DNA from 2 places in the Micromonospora sp. IBSANI012 genome. Region 2 is predicted to be linked to the other one. Evidence: riboswitches for the same ligand, from Rfam matches in the RefSeq annotation. Region 2 holds a riboswitch; the other holds the start of a gene.
The links. Region 2 has a riboswitch for cobalamin ahead of bluB (5,6-dimethylbenzimidazole synthase). Riboswitches for the same ligand answer to the same signal wherever they lie in the genome.
Positions count from the first base shown of each region.

Region 1 (7,188 bases), 2.7 Mb from region 2:
CGAAGGCTAGTGGCCATCCGGTAGGCCCTCCAGTACAGATCGTGTACTAGGCGAGTCGGATTGCCCTGCCTAGCGTCACTGTCAGGAGCAGGACAAGCGAGAGGCGACAGGCCATGACGACACGATTCGACCCGGCGGCGGACGAGGCCCTCAAGGCCCGGCATCGCGCGATGTGGGCCCTGGGCGACTATCCGGCTGTGGCCACCGGCGTCATCGCCGAGCTTGGGCCGATCCTGGTCGAGGCCTGCGGGGTACGCCCCGGCGACCGGGTGCTCGACGTCGCCGCCGGATCGGGGAACGCGGCGATACCGGCCGCGCTGGCGGGCGGGCGGGTCACCGCCAGCGACCTGACCCCGGAGCTGCTCGACGCGGGCCGGCGGCTGGCCGCCGATCGGGGTCTGGACCTGGCGTGGCGGCAGGCCGACGCCGAGGCGCTGCCCTTCGCCGACGGGGAGTTCGACAGGGTGCTGTCCTGCGTCGGAGTCATGTTCGCCCCGCACCACCAGGCCGCCGCGGACGAGTTGGTCCGGGTCTGCCGCCCAGGCGGCACCATCGGCCTGCTCAGCTGGACTCCGGAGGGATTCATCGGCCAGCTGCTCGGTACGCTGCGGCCGTACGTGGCGCCGCCGCCTCCGGGCGCGCAGCCACCGCCGCTGTGGGGCGACGAACAGCATGTCCGGGCCCTGTTCAGCGACCGGGTGACCGACGTGGTGGCGCACCGGCAGGTGCTGCGCGTCGAGGCGTTCGCCAACCCGCAGGCGTTCCGGGACTTCTTCAAGGCCAATTACGGCCCCACGGTCTCGGCGTACCGGGGCATCGCCGACAACCCGCAGCGGACCACCGCGCTCGATCACGACCTGATGGAGCTCGCGCGCCGGAACGAGCTCGGGTCGGGCCCGACGGTCCTGGAATGGGAGTACCTCCTGCTCACCGCCCGCCGCGTCAGTTGACCGCCCAAGTCGGTCCGGGAGGAACCCCAAACCTGAATTTCCGAACCGTGATTCGCCGGTCAATCTTGGTTCGAGTGGTGCGGTACAGAGTGGAGTGCGAACGCGGCACGGACCAGCATGGATCGCCGTTCGGGGCGGGGTCCGGCGATCTGGGGCGGGTGTACGACAGGAGCCGACTTGCGTCGTAGGCTGCATCCCGCACGTGATGGACAGGAGGTCGAGGTGGCCGAGACGACGCCGACCGAGGCGATGGTGGCCGAGGTGATGGCCGAGCTGGCCGCGCTCGAGGACCCGAAGATACGCGAGGTGAACGAGAAGCACGGTGACGATCACGGTGTGAACCTCAGCAAGCTGCGCGCGCTCGCGAAGCAGCTGAAGACGCAGCAGGAACTCGCGTGCCAGCTCTGGAAGACGGGTGACACCGCGGCGAGACTGCTGGCGATCCTGATCTGCCGCCCGAAGGCGTTCGAGCGCGACGAGTTGGACGTCATGTTGCGCGAGGCGCGCACACCCAAGGTGCACGACTGGCTCGTGAACTACGTGGTGAAGAAGAACCCGCACTCCGAAGAGCTGCGCCTGGCCTGGTCCGCCGATCCGGATCCAGTGGTCGCGAGTGCCGGCTGGGCGCTGACCACCGAACGCGTGGCGAAGAAGCCCGAGGGCCTGGACCTCGCAGGACTGCTCGACGTCATCGAGGCGGAGATGAAAGACGCCCCGGATCGCCTGCAGTGGGCGATGAACCACTGCCTGGCTCAGATCGGGATCGAGCACGCCGAGCACCGTGCCCGTGCAATCAACATCGGCGAGCGCCTGGAGGTGCTCAAGGACTACCCGACTTCCCCGGGCTGCACGTCTCCGTTCGCGCCCACCTGGATCACCGAAATGGTGCGCCGACAGCACGACAAGTAGGAAGGCTCGCGCTCACACTCGTGCCGCTACTCCCTCAGAACGCGGCACCCGATACGAGCCGGCCGTGAGGGGCCTCACGCCGCCTACGGCTGGAGAGCACACCGGCCCCGCCCGAGTCAGCGGGTGAGATGTCGGGCACCCAACCGCTGGACCGCTTCGTCCCGAACGCCGGTGCGGCGCAGCGTCGGCTGCGGTCGGTTGTCATCCCGTACGCTCAGCTCGCCTACCACGCCGCCTGCTGTCGTGACGTGTCGGCCACCGGCGGCACGTTCGATGCTTCCTCGCTGCTTCCGCGCGGGCGGTCGCTCAGTCGGAGATGCCGGTGTGCCCGACGACCTTTTCCACGGTCAGGCGCACCAGCAGCTCGCCCGGCACGGCGTTGCGCGCCCCGTATGCCTCGGCCAGGTCCGGCCCCATGTAGCGCTCGGCGATGCGGATCGCCCACCGCCGCATCTCGGGCAGGTCCTCGGTGATCGTCGCGCGCCCACGCACCGTCACGAACGCGTACGGCGGCTTCTCGTCGTCGACGCACAGCACGGCCCTGCCGTCGCGGGCGAGGTTGCGGCCCTTCACCGAGGTCTTGCCGGTGTTGAACAGCACGTCGTCGCCGTCGAGTACGAACCACACTGGGACAACGTGCGGCGAGCCGTCGGCCCGTGTCGTCGCGAGCTTGCCGGTGCGGGTGCCGTACGAGACGAACTGCTGCCACTGTCCGTCGATCATCGACTTCGCCATCCGGCCATTATGGTGCCGTCCGGCGTCGCAACCATCGCGGACTGCTGCTGCTGCCTCGCCGCCGCCGTTCACCGTTCACCCGCTGCGCCTGCCAAGTATTTGTTGACCGGTCGTCACGGCGTCGGTACGGTCATGACGCCATCTGCGGCGTCGCGAGGGAAACCGGTGGGAATCCGGTGCGGTCGCGCCACTGTGAGCGGCCTTCGTTTCGGTGATAGGGACGAGGCTGCGAGTCAGGACGCTCCTTCGTCGCAGTCCTTTCGTAGGGGACGCGCCATCCCCAGAGGAGGTCGACTCATCATGTCCAGTGCCACTCCGGCTCGCCCGCTGACTCATCCTGCCGTCTCCCCCCGGATGGTGTGGGCGGTGCTGACCATGGTCGCCGTCCTGCTGCTCTTGACGTACCTCGTGGCGTTTGACCAGGGGGTCGTTTCTCGCAGTGGCATGTACTTGCACGAACTGATGCACGATGGCCGGCACCTGCTCGGCGTCCCGTGCCACTGAGCGCCGCCGCGATGCCTACCTTCAGATCCGTGCTGTTGCGTGGTCTCCTTGCGGGGTTGATCGCCGGCCTGCTCGCCGGGGCCTTCGCCTATTTCGCCGGTGAACCTCGCGTCGAGGCGGCGATCGCTATCGAGGAACAGGCCGTTCACGCCGATCCGGCGACCGGCGCCGAGCACCACGCCGACGAGTTGGTCAGCCGCGAAGGCCAGCGTGGTGGACTGTTCCTCGCCACCGGATTGTTCGGCGTCGCCATGGGCGGTTTGTTGTCCATCGCGTACGCACTGCTACGGCGTCGGCTGCGCATCCGCCACGACGCCCACGCCGCCCTCGCTCTGGCCGGTGCGGCGCTGCTCGGTGCTGTGATCGTGCCATTCGGTAAATATCCGGCCAATCCACCTGCGGTTGGTAACCCCGACACGATCAACCAGCGCACCGGCAGCTACCTGGCAATGGTGATCCTCGGCCTGGTCGCCGTGTGGGCCGGCGCCCTCGCCTACCGATCCATGCGAGCCGGCACACCACAATGGTCCCGCTGTGCCGCCGCTCTCGCTGGCTTCTTGGCCACCGTGGCGGTCGGCTACCTCCTCCTGCCATCGTTCAACGAGGTGCCCGCCGACTTCCCGGCGGAACTGCTGTGGGACTTCCGTCTCGCCTCCCTTGGCACTCAACTGGTGATGTGGGCCGGCATCGGGCTTGCCTTCGCCGCGCTGCTGCACCGTCGACACATGAGGCCCACCGGTAGCGAACCCTCACCTGAGGCGATCGTTCCTGCCCGATCGTGACCACGACCCGGCTTCAACTGGTCGCCCACGCGCCCACCCGTGCCCTACGACTGGTCACCTTTGGCGGCGGAAACGTGGACTTGGACGAGGGCGGCCGACGTGCCGCCCTCGCCCTGGCCAACCAGGCCCCCGCCCGCTGGGGCGAGAGCTGCTGCGTGAGCAGCCCCGCCGAAGCGGCTGTTCAGACCGCTGGGGCATGGGGGTTGCGACCTGCGATCGAACCCGCGATCGCCGATTGCGACTACGGAGACTGGACCGGCCGCACGCTCGACGAGGTCGCCGCGACAAACCCCGACGGCCTGCAGGGATGGCTCACCGACCCTGATGCCGCACCACACGGCGGAGAGAAGCTCACCGCACTCATCGACCGCATCGGCCACTGGCTTCACGCACAGACCGCAGGGTGCGAGCGAATCACCGCGATCACCCACGCGGCAGTGATCCGAGCCGCGCTGGTCAACGTGCTGCAAGCACCGCCCACGGCCTTCTGGCAACTCGACGTCGCACCGCTATCGGTCCTGCACCTACGAGCAGGCAACCGGGGATGGAGAGTTCACCTGGAGGCGGCAGGACCAATGGATGCCGGCAGACTTTGAAGCGGAACTTCTCGCCACTGCCTCGCCACCAGCGGGAACGGCAGCCTATCCGCGGCAGCGGTGAGCTTCCACCGCTACCGACCCGTTCGCGGCAGATGCCGCGGGTCCGGCGGGGTGGGCAGGCCGGCCGGTCCGTGGCATGTGAGGATGCGGCGCATGCGTGCCGTGGTCTTTGACGAGTTCGGTGCCCGACCCGAGGTCCGCGACGTCCGGGACCCGGTGCCACCGTCGGGAGGCGCGGTCATCCGCGTCGAGGCGACCGGGTTGTGCCGCAGCGACTGGCACGGTTGGCAGGGACACGATCCCGACATCCGCCTGCCACACGTCCCCGGCCACGAGTACGCCGGCGTCGTCACGGCGGTCGGGGCCGGCGTACGCGGCTGGCAGCCCGGCGATCGGGTCACCGCGCCCTTCGTCTGCGCCTGTGGGCAGTGCCCCGCCTGCCTCGCCGGGGACCAGCAGGTGTGCGAGCGGCAGACGCAGCCAGGCTTCACCCACTGGGGCTCGTTCGCGGAGTACGTGGCGGTGCAGAACGCCGACGTCAACCTGGTCAGGCTCCCCGACGACCTGGACTACCCGGCCGCGGCGGCCCTCGGCTGCCGCTTCGCCACGGCGTTCCGGGCCGTGGTCAGTCAGGGGCGGGCCGCCGCGGGCGAGTGGGTGGCGGTACACGGCTGCGGCGGAGTGGGGCTGTCCGCGGTGATGATCGCGGCGGCGTGCGGCGCGCAGGTCGTGGCGGTGGACGTTGCCCCCGGTGCGCTCGAGCTGGCCAGGAGCTGCGGGGCCTCGATATGTCTGGACGGTAGTGCCCTCACCGGACCCGGCGAGGTGGCCGCGGCCGTCCGGGAGGCGACCGGCGGCGGCGCCCACCTGTCGCTCGACGCGTTGGGCAGTCACGCCACCTGCACCGCCTCAATCGAAAGCCTCCGGCGGCGCGGACGTCACGTGCAGGTCGGACTCCTTCCCGCCGTCCAGGGCCGCCCGGCCCTGCCGATGGAGCTCGTGATCGCGTTCGAGCTGGAGCTGCGGGGCAGTCACGGCATGCCCGCGCACGCCTATCCGGAGCTGCTCCGGCTGGTCACCGCCGGCGTACTGCGCCCCGCCGAGCTGATCACCCGCACCATCGGCCTCGCCGAGGTGCCCCACGCGTTGGCCACGATGGACCGGGGCACGCCCGGCGGAATGTGCCTCATCAACCCCCGGTAAGTCGCGTACCTCCGACGGGTTGAGCGGACTGCGACACCTCATCGACGACGACCTGGCCACGCGCTTGCACCGGTGTCCACGAAGTAACGATGAGCGGCTGTCACAGGTTGTGGCGGTCGTCCGCCGGCAGGCGGGGTGGCTCTGGTGGCTCGGAGGGCTGGTCGGGCTGACCAAGCTGCGTGACCTGCGTCGGGTCGAGGACCCGAGAGAGGAACGAGCGGGTCCGTTCGTGCCGCGGCGCGCCGAGCACCTCCTGCGGCGGCCCCTGCTCGACCACCACGCCGCCGTCCATGAACACGACCCGGTCGGCGACGTCCCGGGCGAACGCCATCTCGTGGGTGACCACCATCATCGTCATGCCGTCCTCGGCCAGCTTGCGCATGACGGTGAGCACGTCGCCGACCAGTTCCGGATCGAGCGCGGAGGTCGGCTCGTCGAAGAGCATCAGCTTGGGCTCCATCGACAGCGATCGGGCGATCGCCGCCCGCTGCTGCTGCCCACCGGAGAGCTGCGTCGGGAACGCTTGGGCCTTGTCGGTCAGGCCGACCCGCTCCAGGTTGTCCCGCGCGATCCGCTCGGCCTCGGCGCGGCGACGCCGCAGCACACGGCGCTGGGCGATGGTGAGGTTGTCCAGCACGGTCAGATGCGGGAAGAGGTTGAACGACTGGAAGACCATGCCGATGCCGCGGCGTACCGAATCGATCTCGACATCCGGGTCGGTCATCTCGATCCCGTTCACCCAGATCTTGCCGGCGGTCGGCTCCTCCAGCAGGTTGACGCACCGCAGCAGCGTCGATTTGCCGGACCCGGACGGCCCGATGACGCAGACCACCTCGCCGTGGCCGACCTCGAAGTCGATGCCCTTGAGCACTTCGAGCGGCCCGAAGGACTTGTGCAGGTCGCGGATCTCGACGGCGGGCCGGGGTGGGGTGGTCGTCATATGGGTCACCGAGCCTTGGCGTAGCGGAGTTCGAGGCGGCGTACCACCTGGGAGAGGGGCAGGGTGATCGCCAGGTAGGTGAGGCCGGCCACCAGCAGCGGGGTGGCGTTCACCCGGTCGTTCAGCGTGTCCCGACCGAATTTGGTGACCTCGATGGTTTGCGCCGTCACGCCGAGAACGTAGGCGAGCGACGAGTCCTTGGTGAGCAGGATGAGTTCGTTCGTCAGCGGCGGGATCACGATCCGGAACGCCTGCGGGATGACGATGGTGCGCATCGCGGTGAAGTGCGACATGCCGAGGGTGCGCGCCGCCTCCATCTGTCCCTTCGGCACGGCCTGGATGCCAGCCCGGATGGTCTCGGCCATGTACGCCGCAGCGGTCAACCCGAGACCGATCGCGATCGAACCGAACACGCCGCCGGGAATCTCCCGCTCCGGGAAGGCGATGGGAATGCCGTAGCCCACGAGGAAGAGCACCAGCAGCGCGGGCAGACCCCGGAACAGCTCGATGTACGCCGTCGCCACCCAGCGGTACGGAACCACCCGGGACAGCCGCATCAGCGCGAG
Region 1 is NZ_CP199933.1:4,217,558-4,224,745, forward strand. Features, by position in the region: gene ACTWM8_RS19425 (class I SAM-dependent methyltransferase) at 114-950, shown strand; gene ACTWM8_RS19430 (DNA alkylation repair protein) at 1,173-1,859, shown strand; gene ACTWM8_RS19435 (PPOX class F420-dependent oxidoreductase) at 2,166-2,666, opposite strand; cobalamin riboswitch at 2,705-2,854, shown strand; gene ACTWM8_RS19440 (CbtB domain-containing protein) at 2,970-3,098, shown strand; gene ACTWM8_RS19445 (CbtA family protein) at 3,128-3,880, shown strand; gene ACTWM8_RS19450 (histidine phosphatase family protein) at 3,877-4,476, shown strand; gene ACTWM8_RS19455 (zinc-dependent alcohol dehydrogenase family protein) at 4,633-5,682, shown strand; gene ACTWM8_RS19460 (amino acid ABC transporter ATP-binding protein) at 5,783-6,622, opposite strand; gene ACTWM8_RS19465 (amino acid ABC transporter permease) at 6,628-7,188, opposite strand, start outside.
Region 1: another riboswitch for cobalamin. It lies ahead of ACTWM8_RS19440 (CbtB domain-containing protein); the one in region 2 lies ahead of bluB (5,6-dimethylbenzimidazole synthase).

Region 2 (7,188 bases):
GACCCGCTGCTCCCGGCCGTGCTGCACACCATCGCCGTCTTCGATCTCGACCGCGCCGACTTCGCGTCGTTTCTGCGCAGCATGGCGATGGACCTGACCGTGCTGTCGTACCCGACCTACGACGACCTGCTCGACTACATGGAAGGCTCGGCGGCGGTCATCGGCACCATGATGCTCCCGATCCTCGGCAGTTCCGACCCGGCGGCGGCCCGCGAGCCGGCCCGCCAGCTCGGCTTCGCCTTCCAGCTCACCAACTTCATCCGGGACGTCGCCGAGGACCTCGACCGGGGCCGCACCTATCTGCCCGACGAGGACCTCGCCAAGTTCGGCGTCAGCCGCGAGGACCTGCTCGCCGCGAAGGAACAGGCCCGCGCCACGCCGAGGATCCGGGACCTGATCGAGTACGAGGTGAGCCGCGCCCGGGCGCACTACGAGGCCGCCGCACCGGGCATCACCCTGCTCAGCCCCGCCTCGCAGGCGTGCATGCGGACCGCCTACGCGCTCTACGGCGGGATCCTCGACGAGGTCGCCGCGCAGGGCTACGACGTGTTCGTCCGCCGGGCGCTGGTGCCGCAGCGCCGCCGGCTGGCGGTGGCCGCCCGGGCCCTGCTCACCCCGACCGGCAGCCCGGTCGCCGTACCCGGACCGAGCCTGGTCTCGCGGTGAGTACGCGTACCGCCGTAGTGCTGTTCACCCGCGACCTGCGGGTGCACGACCACCCGGCGCTCGCCACCGCCTGCGCGGCGTTCGACCGGGTGGTGCCGCTGTACGTACTCGACCCGGCGCTGGCCGACCGGTCGCCGAACCGCACCCGGTTCCTGCACCAGAGCCTGGCCGAACTGCGCGAGGCACTGCGCCGGCGCGGCGGTGACCTGGTGGTGCGCCGGGGCGACCCGGTGGCCGAGACGATCCGCCTGGCCCGGGAGGTGGGCGCCGAGGGGGTCGGGCTCTCCGCCGACGTCAGCCGGTACGCCCGCCGCTGGGAGCGCGGGTTGCGTGCGGAGTGCGACCGGCCGTGTTCCGTGCCTACGAGGGTTGCGCACCTGCGCCGGCCGCCGAAAGCGTGTACTGACCGTGAGAGCGCCGCTGCCGTCCGGGCACCTGCTCGGACGCTTTGCTCTGCTGCCTTCCCGGCAACAGCAACCCTCGGTAACGGCTGGTGACCACCGCCGTCGGGTTTGCCTTGAGTGGGTGCACTGCTCAGCCCATGTGTTGCCGTGGCGGCAGCAGAGCAAAGCGTCCGAGTGGCAATGCGAGGGGAATCCTCGGCCGTCACGGTGGGTGATGCTTGGTGCTCGTCACGCAGGGTCACGCTGCCGCCGAGGTTAGAGGCAGGAGTGCAGCACCTCGACCAGTTCGTCCACCCGGTCGTGGTCGGCCAGGTGGGCCGTGGCGTAGGCGAAGACGTAGCCCCGCTCGGCGTCGGCCCAGGCGCTGCTGCCACCGATCCCGCCCATGCCCCAGCTCCCGTCCGGCTCGCGCTGCATCCCCAGCGTCCAGCAGGCCCGCCGATCGAGCAGCAGATCCGGGCCGTCGTACTGGACCCGGGTGGCCTCGGCGACCAGCTCGGGGCTGAACAGGCGTACCCCGTCGAGGGTGCCGCCGGCGGCCAGGCCCGCGTAGAGCCGGGCCAGCGCGGACGCCGTGGCGTGCAGGTTGACCGCCGGGACCTGCGCGCCCCGCCAGAGCGGGCTGTTGACCACCGCCAGGTCGAGGCCGCCGGGTGGGTTGCTCAGCGCCCGGGCCCGCAGCGACCCCGGCTCACCCAGCATCCGCACGGGCCAGGCCGGATCGCCGTACGACAGGTCCACGCACCGCCGCTGGTCCGCCGCCCCGAGGCCGAAGCCCAGGTCGAGACGCCACGGGTCGGCGATCTCCTCGGCAAGGAACCGCCCCACCGACCGCCCGTCGACTCGACGGACCAGCTCGCCCACCAGGTGCCCGTACGTCCAGGCGTGCTCGCCCGCGACGCTGCCCGGCTCCCACTCCGGGTCGGCGGCGGCCAGGTCGGCGCAGAGCAGCTCCCAGTCGGCGACCGCCTCGGCGGGCCGGGCCACCGGGAAGGCCGGCAGGCCGGCGGTGTGGCTCAGCACCTGACGGACCGTGGCGGGCGTGCGGAACCCGGGCCAGTGCGCCGAGACCAGATCGTCCAGGTCGAGCCGACCCTGGTCGACGAGCAGCAGCAGGCAGAGCGCGGCGACCGGCTTGCCGACCGAGTAGACGTTCACCAGGGTGTCCGGCCGCCACGCACCGCAGGCGTCGGCACCCAGGTCGACCACCGGGTGGCCGTCGTACCAGATGGTCAGGCCGGCGCCGGTCTCCCGGCCGGTGGCCAGCAGATCGTGGAAGCAGTCGCGGACCGGGGCGAAGCGATCGGGCATGCGGCCACCGTAGGCGGTAGGAATGATTACGGGCGCGGGAATTCTGGTGCGGTCGCTGGCCGGCGTCCGGTGGCTGGGGAATGCTGACGGCATGGCGGAGCCGGAAGTGGTGGACGTGGTCGTGGTCGGGTTGGGCGTCGGCGGCGAGGAGGTGGCCGGGCGGCTCGCCGAGGCCGGCCTGAGCGTCGTCGGCATCGAACGGGACCTGGTCGGCGGGGAGTGCCCGTACTGGGGGTGCATCCCCAGCAAGATGATGATCAGGGCGGCGAACGCGCTCGCCGAGGCGCGGCGGGTCAACGAGCTGGCCGGATCGGCCCAGGTCCAGCCGGACTGGGCGCCGGTGGCCAAGCGGATCCGCGAGGAGGCCACCGACACCTGGGACGACACGGTGGCGGTCGACCGGTTCACCGGCCGGGGTGGGCGGTTCCTGCGCGGCAGCGCCCGGCTCGACGGCCCCGGCCGGGTACGCGTCGGCGACCAGGTCATCCAGGCCCGGCATGGGATCGTGCTCGGCACCGGCACCCGGCCCTCCGTGCCGCCGATCGACGGGCTGGCCGACACGCCGTACTGGACCAACCACCAGGCGATCGAGGTCGAGGAGCTGCCCGGTTCGCTGCTGGTGCTCGGCGGCGGCGCGATCGGGCTGGAGCTGGCGCAGGTGTTCGCCCGGTTCGGCGTACGGGTGACGGTGGTCGAGGCGGCGGACCGGGTCCTCGCGGTCGAGGAGCCCGAGTCCTCCGAGGTGGCCGATAAGGCGCTGCGCGCCGACGGGGTGGAGATCCACACCGGCGTCAAGGCGGAACGGGTCAGCCACGACGGTGCCACCTTCACCGTGCACGCCGGCGACGACGCGTTCCGCGGGGAGCGGCTGCTGGTGGTCACCGGCCGCCGGGCGCACCTGGAGGAGCTGGGCCTGGACACGATCGGCGTGGACCCCGGGCAGCGCTACCTGCCGGTCGACGGGCAGATGCGGGTGACCGACGGCGTCTGGGCGGTCGGCGACGTCACCGGTGAGGGCGCCTTCACCCACATCGCGATGTACCAGGCGGCGATCGTCATCGCCGACGTGCTCGACCGCACCCGGCGCGCCGGCGGTGGCCCCGACCCGAGCGGGACGGCCAGCGTGGTGGGCGGTGCGATGGGCGCGGCCAGCGCGGTCGGCGGCGCGATGACCGCGACCGGCCCGAGCGGCGCCGCCGGTACCCTGCCCCGCGCCGACTACCGGGCGCTGCCCCGGGTCACTTTCACCGACCCGGAGGTCGGCGCGGTCGGGCTCACCGAGCACCAGGCCCGCCAGCGCGGCATCAACGTGCAGGTCGGCTTCGCCCAGTTGTCGTCGTCCGCGCGGGGGTGGATCCACAAGGCCGGCAACGAGGGCTTCATCAAGCTCGTCGCGGACGCCGACCAGGGCGTGCTGGTCGGCGCGACCTCCGTCGGCCCGGCCGGCGGCGAGGTGCTGTCGGCGCTGGTGGTGGCGGTGCACGCGGCGGTGCCGTTGAGCCACCTCCGACACATGATCTACGCGTACCCGACCTTCCACCGGGCGATCGAGGACGCCCTGCGCGACCTCAGCTGACGGTGCCGTGGCGGCCGGCGCCGGCGGCGAACCGGGCCGCGCCGGCCGCCGCGTCCGTGTCCAGCGACCGCATCCCGTACGCCAGCTCGGTGGCGAGCGCCTCCGGCTCGGTCAGGCCGGCGGTGGCGAGCACCGACGCGCGGTCGTTGCGCAGGCAGGTCTGCGGGTGGCGGGCGATCTCGGCGGCCAACCGCTCGGCCTCCGCCCGCGCCTCACCCGGCGGGACCAGCCGGTTGACCAGCCCCATCGCGTACGCCTCCTCGGCGGGCACCGGGCGGCCGGTGAGGATCAGGTCCATCGCCCGGCTCTCCCCGATCAACCTCGGCAGCCGGACCGTCCCGCCGTCGATCAGCGGTACGCCCCAGCGCCGGCAGAACACCCCGAGCACCGCGTCGGACTCGGCGACCCGCAGGTCGCACCAGAGCGCCAGCTCCAGGCCGCCGGCCACGGCGTACCCGGAGATCGCGGCGACGACCGGCTTGGACAGCGACATCCGGGTCGGACCCATCGGGCCGTCGCCGTCCGGCTCGACCCGATTGCCGCTGGGCGTGCCGATCGCCTTGAGGTCGGCGCCGGAGCAGAACGTGCCGCCGGCGCCCCAGAGCACCGCGGCCCGGGCCTCCGGGTCGGCCTCGAAGGCGCGGAACGCGTCGGCGAGCGCCCGCGCGGTGGGACCGTCGACGGCGTTGCGCGACGCCGCCCGGTCGAGGATCACCGTGGTCACCGGTCCGTCGTGCGTGACGTGTACGGCCATCGGCACAGCATGCCGCCCGGCGGCGCCGGCACGCCAGGGGCGTGCCGGCGTCCGATCGGTCAGTGGCCGCAGGCGGTGTCGAGCGCCTTCAGGGTCGGGTCCAGGTCCGGCGCCTCGACCTTGGTGGCGTTCGGGCCGGTCAGCCGCTTCTCGATCGCGCCGGCCAGGTTCTCCACCGCGGTGTGCACCTGCGGGTCGGCGGCGTGGGCGGCCTCCTTGCGCAGCCCCTGCGCCATCGCCGTGTAGTGGGCGCGGACCTTCTCGCCGGCCTCCTTGGCGCTGACCGGCTTGTGGATGGCCGCGATGGCGTCGTCCGCCATCCCGACGAAGTGCTCCTTGGCCACCGCGAGCGCGGCGTCGCAGACCTGCTTGCTGTTGGCGGCGACGTCGACCGTCGGGCTGGGCGCGCCGGTCGCGGACGAGGCGGCGGCCGGGGTCTTCTCCTGTTCCGTCGGCTGGCAGCCGGCCGCGACTCCGGCGGCGACGACCAGGCTCAGGACGGTACGGACGACGCGGGCAGGGTGGTTCGTCATTGGTGGTTCCCCCGTGGTGGTGTGTCTCCCCGGCGGTCGGATCGACCCGGGAGCCCGTCACTGTAGGGCGCGGCAGTCCGGGTGCGCATGCCCGTTCCGGCCTGCCGGGCCGCTAGCATCGCCGACGGCAACGATCATGCGAGGTGCCCCGCCTGCGCGGGGAGAATCGGGAAGCCGGTGGAAATCCGGCACGGGCCCGCCGCGGTGACCGGGGAGCCACCGTCCACGCGCGAGAGCGCAGCCACTGGCCGTACGGCTGGGAAGGCGGGCGGCCAGGCGTCGATCCGGGAGTCCGAAGACCGGCCTCGCGTCGACCGCCCACCCGTCCGGGGTGGGCCTTGCGCAGCGGGAGCCTGCCGTGGACCTCTACACCGCCATCCACCGTCGCCGGGACGTCCGGGCCGAGTTCACCGGGGCGCCGGTGCCGGACGACACCCTGCACCGCGTCCTCGACGCCGCGCACGCCGCGCCCAGCGTCGGCTACTCGCAGCCGTGGGACTTCGTCCTGGTCCGGGACGCCGGGCTGCGCCGCCGCTTCCACGAGCACGTGCGGACGGAACGGGACACCTTCGCGGCCACCCTGTCCGATGAGGCGGCGACACGGTTCGCCCGTATCAAGATCGACGGTGTGTTGGAGTCGACCCTGTCGATCGTGGTGACCTACGACCCGTCGCGGGGCGGCCCGGCCGTGCTGGGCCGGCACGCCATCGCCGACGCCGGCCTCTACTCGGTCTGCCTGGCCATCCAGAACCTCTGGCTGGCCGCCACCGCCGAGGGCCTCGGCGTCGGCTGGGTCTCCTTCTACCGGGAGCCGTTCCTGGCCGACCTGCTGGGCATTCCCACGGGCATCCGGCCGGTGGCCTGGCTCTGCGTCGGGCCGGTGACGCACCTGGAACAGGTGCCCGACCTGGCTCGGCATGGCTGGCGGCAGAAGCGCCCGCTGGCCGACGCCCTGCACACCGACCGGTGGGCGGGCGGCCGCTGACCCTGGGCCACCCGCGAGGCTGCCCCCTCCCACGGGGCGGGCTGTCGCGCGCTACGAATCTGATGACGTCAACGACTCATGGGCGTGGGGTGCCCGTCCCGGACCGCCCGCCGGCACCCCGCAGCCTGCGCCGGCGGGCTACGGGGCGTGGGTGACCGTGGGCAGGCCGAGCCAGGAGGCCAGGGCCGCCAGCTCGGCGTCCACCGCCGCGGTGACGGCGGGGTCGAACGGGACGTCCTGGTGGATCGCGTGCACCCGCAGGGCCCCGGCCCGGTGGTCGGCCGTGGCGTCCACCTTGCCGACGAGTCGGTCGTGGTGCAGCACGGGCAGCGCGAAGTAGCCCCAGCGGCGCTTCGCCTTCGGCAGGTACATCTCCAGGAGGTACTCGAAGTCGAAGAGCTCCCGGGCCCGCTTCCGGTCGTGGACCAGCCGGTCGAACGGCGACAGCAGCGCGGTACGGCCGGCGAACGGCTGACCGAGGGCTGCCGGGTCCACCCGCCACGCGCCGGCGGTGCCCTCGACCTGCGCCGGTTCACCGGCCTCCCCGACGACCGACGCCCGGGCAATGCCGAGCGAACGCAGCCGTCTCTCGTCACGCATCCTTCGGGCCTCGTTGGCGGGGACGACCGATGTGCCGGCCGGGTAGACCCGCTCGGCCAGATCCCACCGGCGCTGCCGCCCGACCCGGTCGGCGATGGCGATCTCGCCGCGGGCTGCGAGGAGCTCCAGCATCTGCGTGACGTTGCGGTTGTTCGTCCAGCCCGTCGACGGCCACGGCACCACGCTGGTGTCCGGCACCTCGCGGGACAGCAGCGGACCGGAGGCGCGCAGCAGATCGAGCACGTCGCGGCGGAAGGAGTCGTTGGCCTTCAGCCAGGCGCGCCGCCGCGGATCCTCCGGACACGTGGCCATCTCGGCGAGGTGGAGCCCGAGGTCCGCCATCGGCCGCACCATCGCGA
Region 2 is NZ_CP199933.1:245,158-252,345, forward strand. Features, by position in the region: gene ACTWM8_RS01245 (phytoene/squalene synthase family protein) at 1-666, shown strand, start outside; gene ACTWM8_RS01250 (deoxyribodipyrimidine photo-lyase) at 663-1,163, shown strand; gene ACTWM8_RS01255 (serine hydrolase domain-containing protein) at 1,326-2,381, opposite strand; gene ACTWM8_RS01260 (dihydrolipoyl dehydrogenase family protein) at 2,473-3,957, shown strand; gene ACTWM8_RS01265 (crotonase/enoyl-CoA hydratase family protein) at 3,950-4,711, opposite strand; gene ACTWM8_RS01270 (hypothetical protein) at 4,771-5,244, opposite strand; cobalamin riboswitch at 5,369-5,566, shown strand; gene bluB (5,6-dimethylbenzimidazole synthase) at 5,603-6,229, shown strand; gene ACTWM8_RS01280 (DNA glycosylase AlkZ-like family protein) at 6,368-7,188, opposite strand, start outside.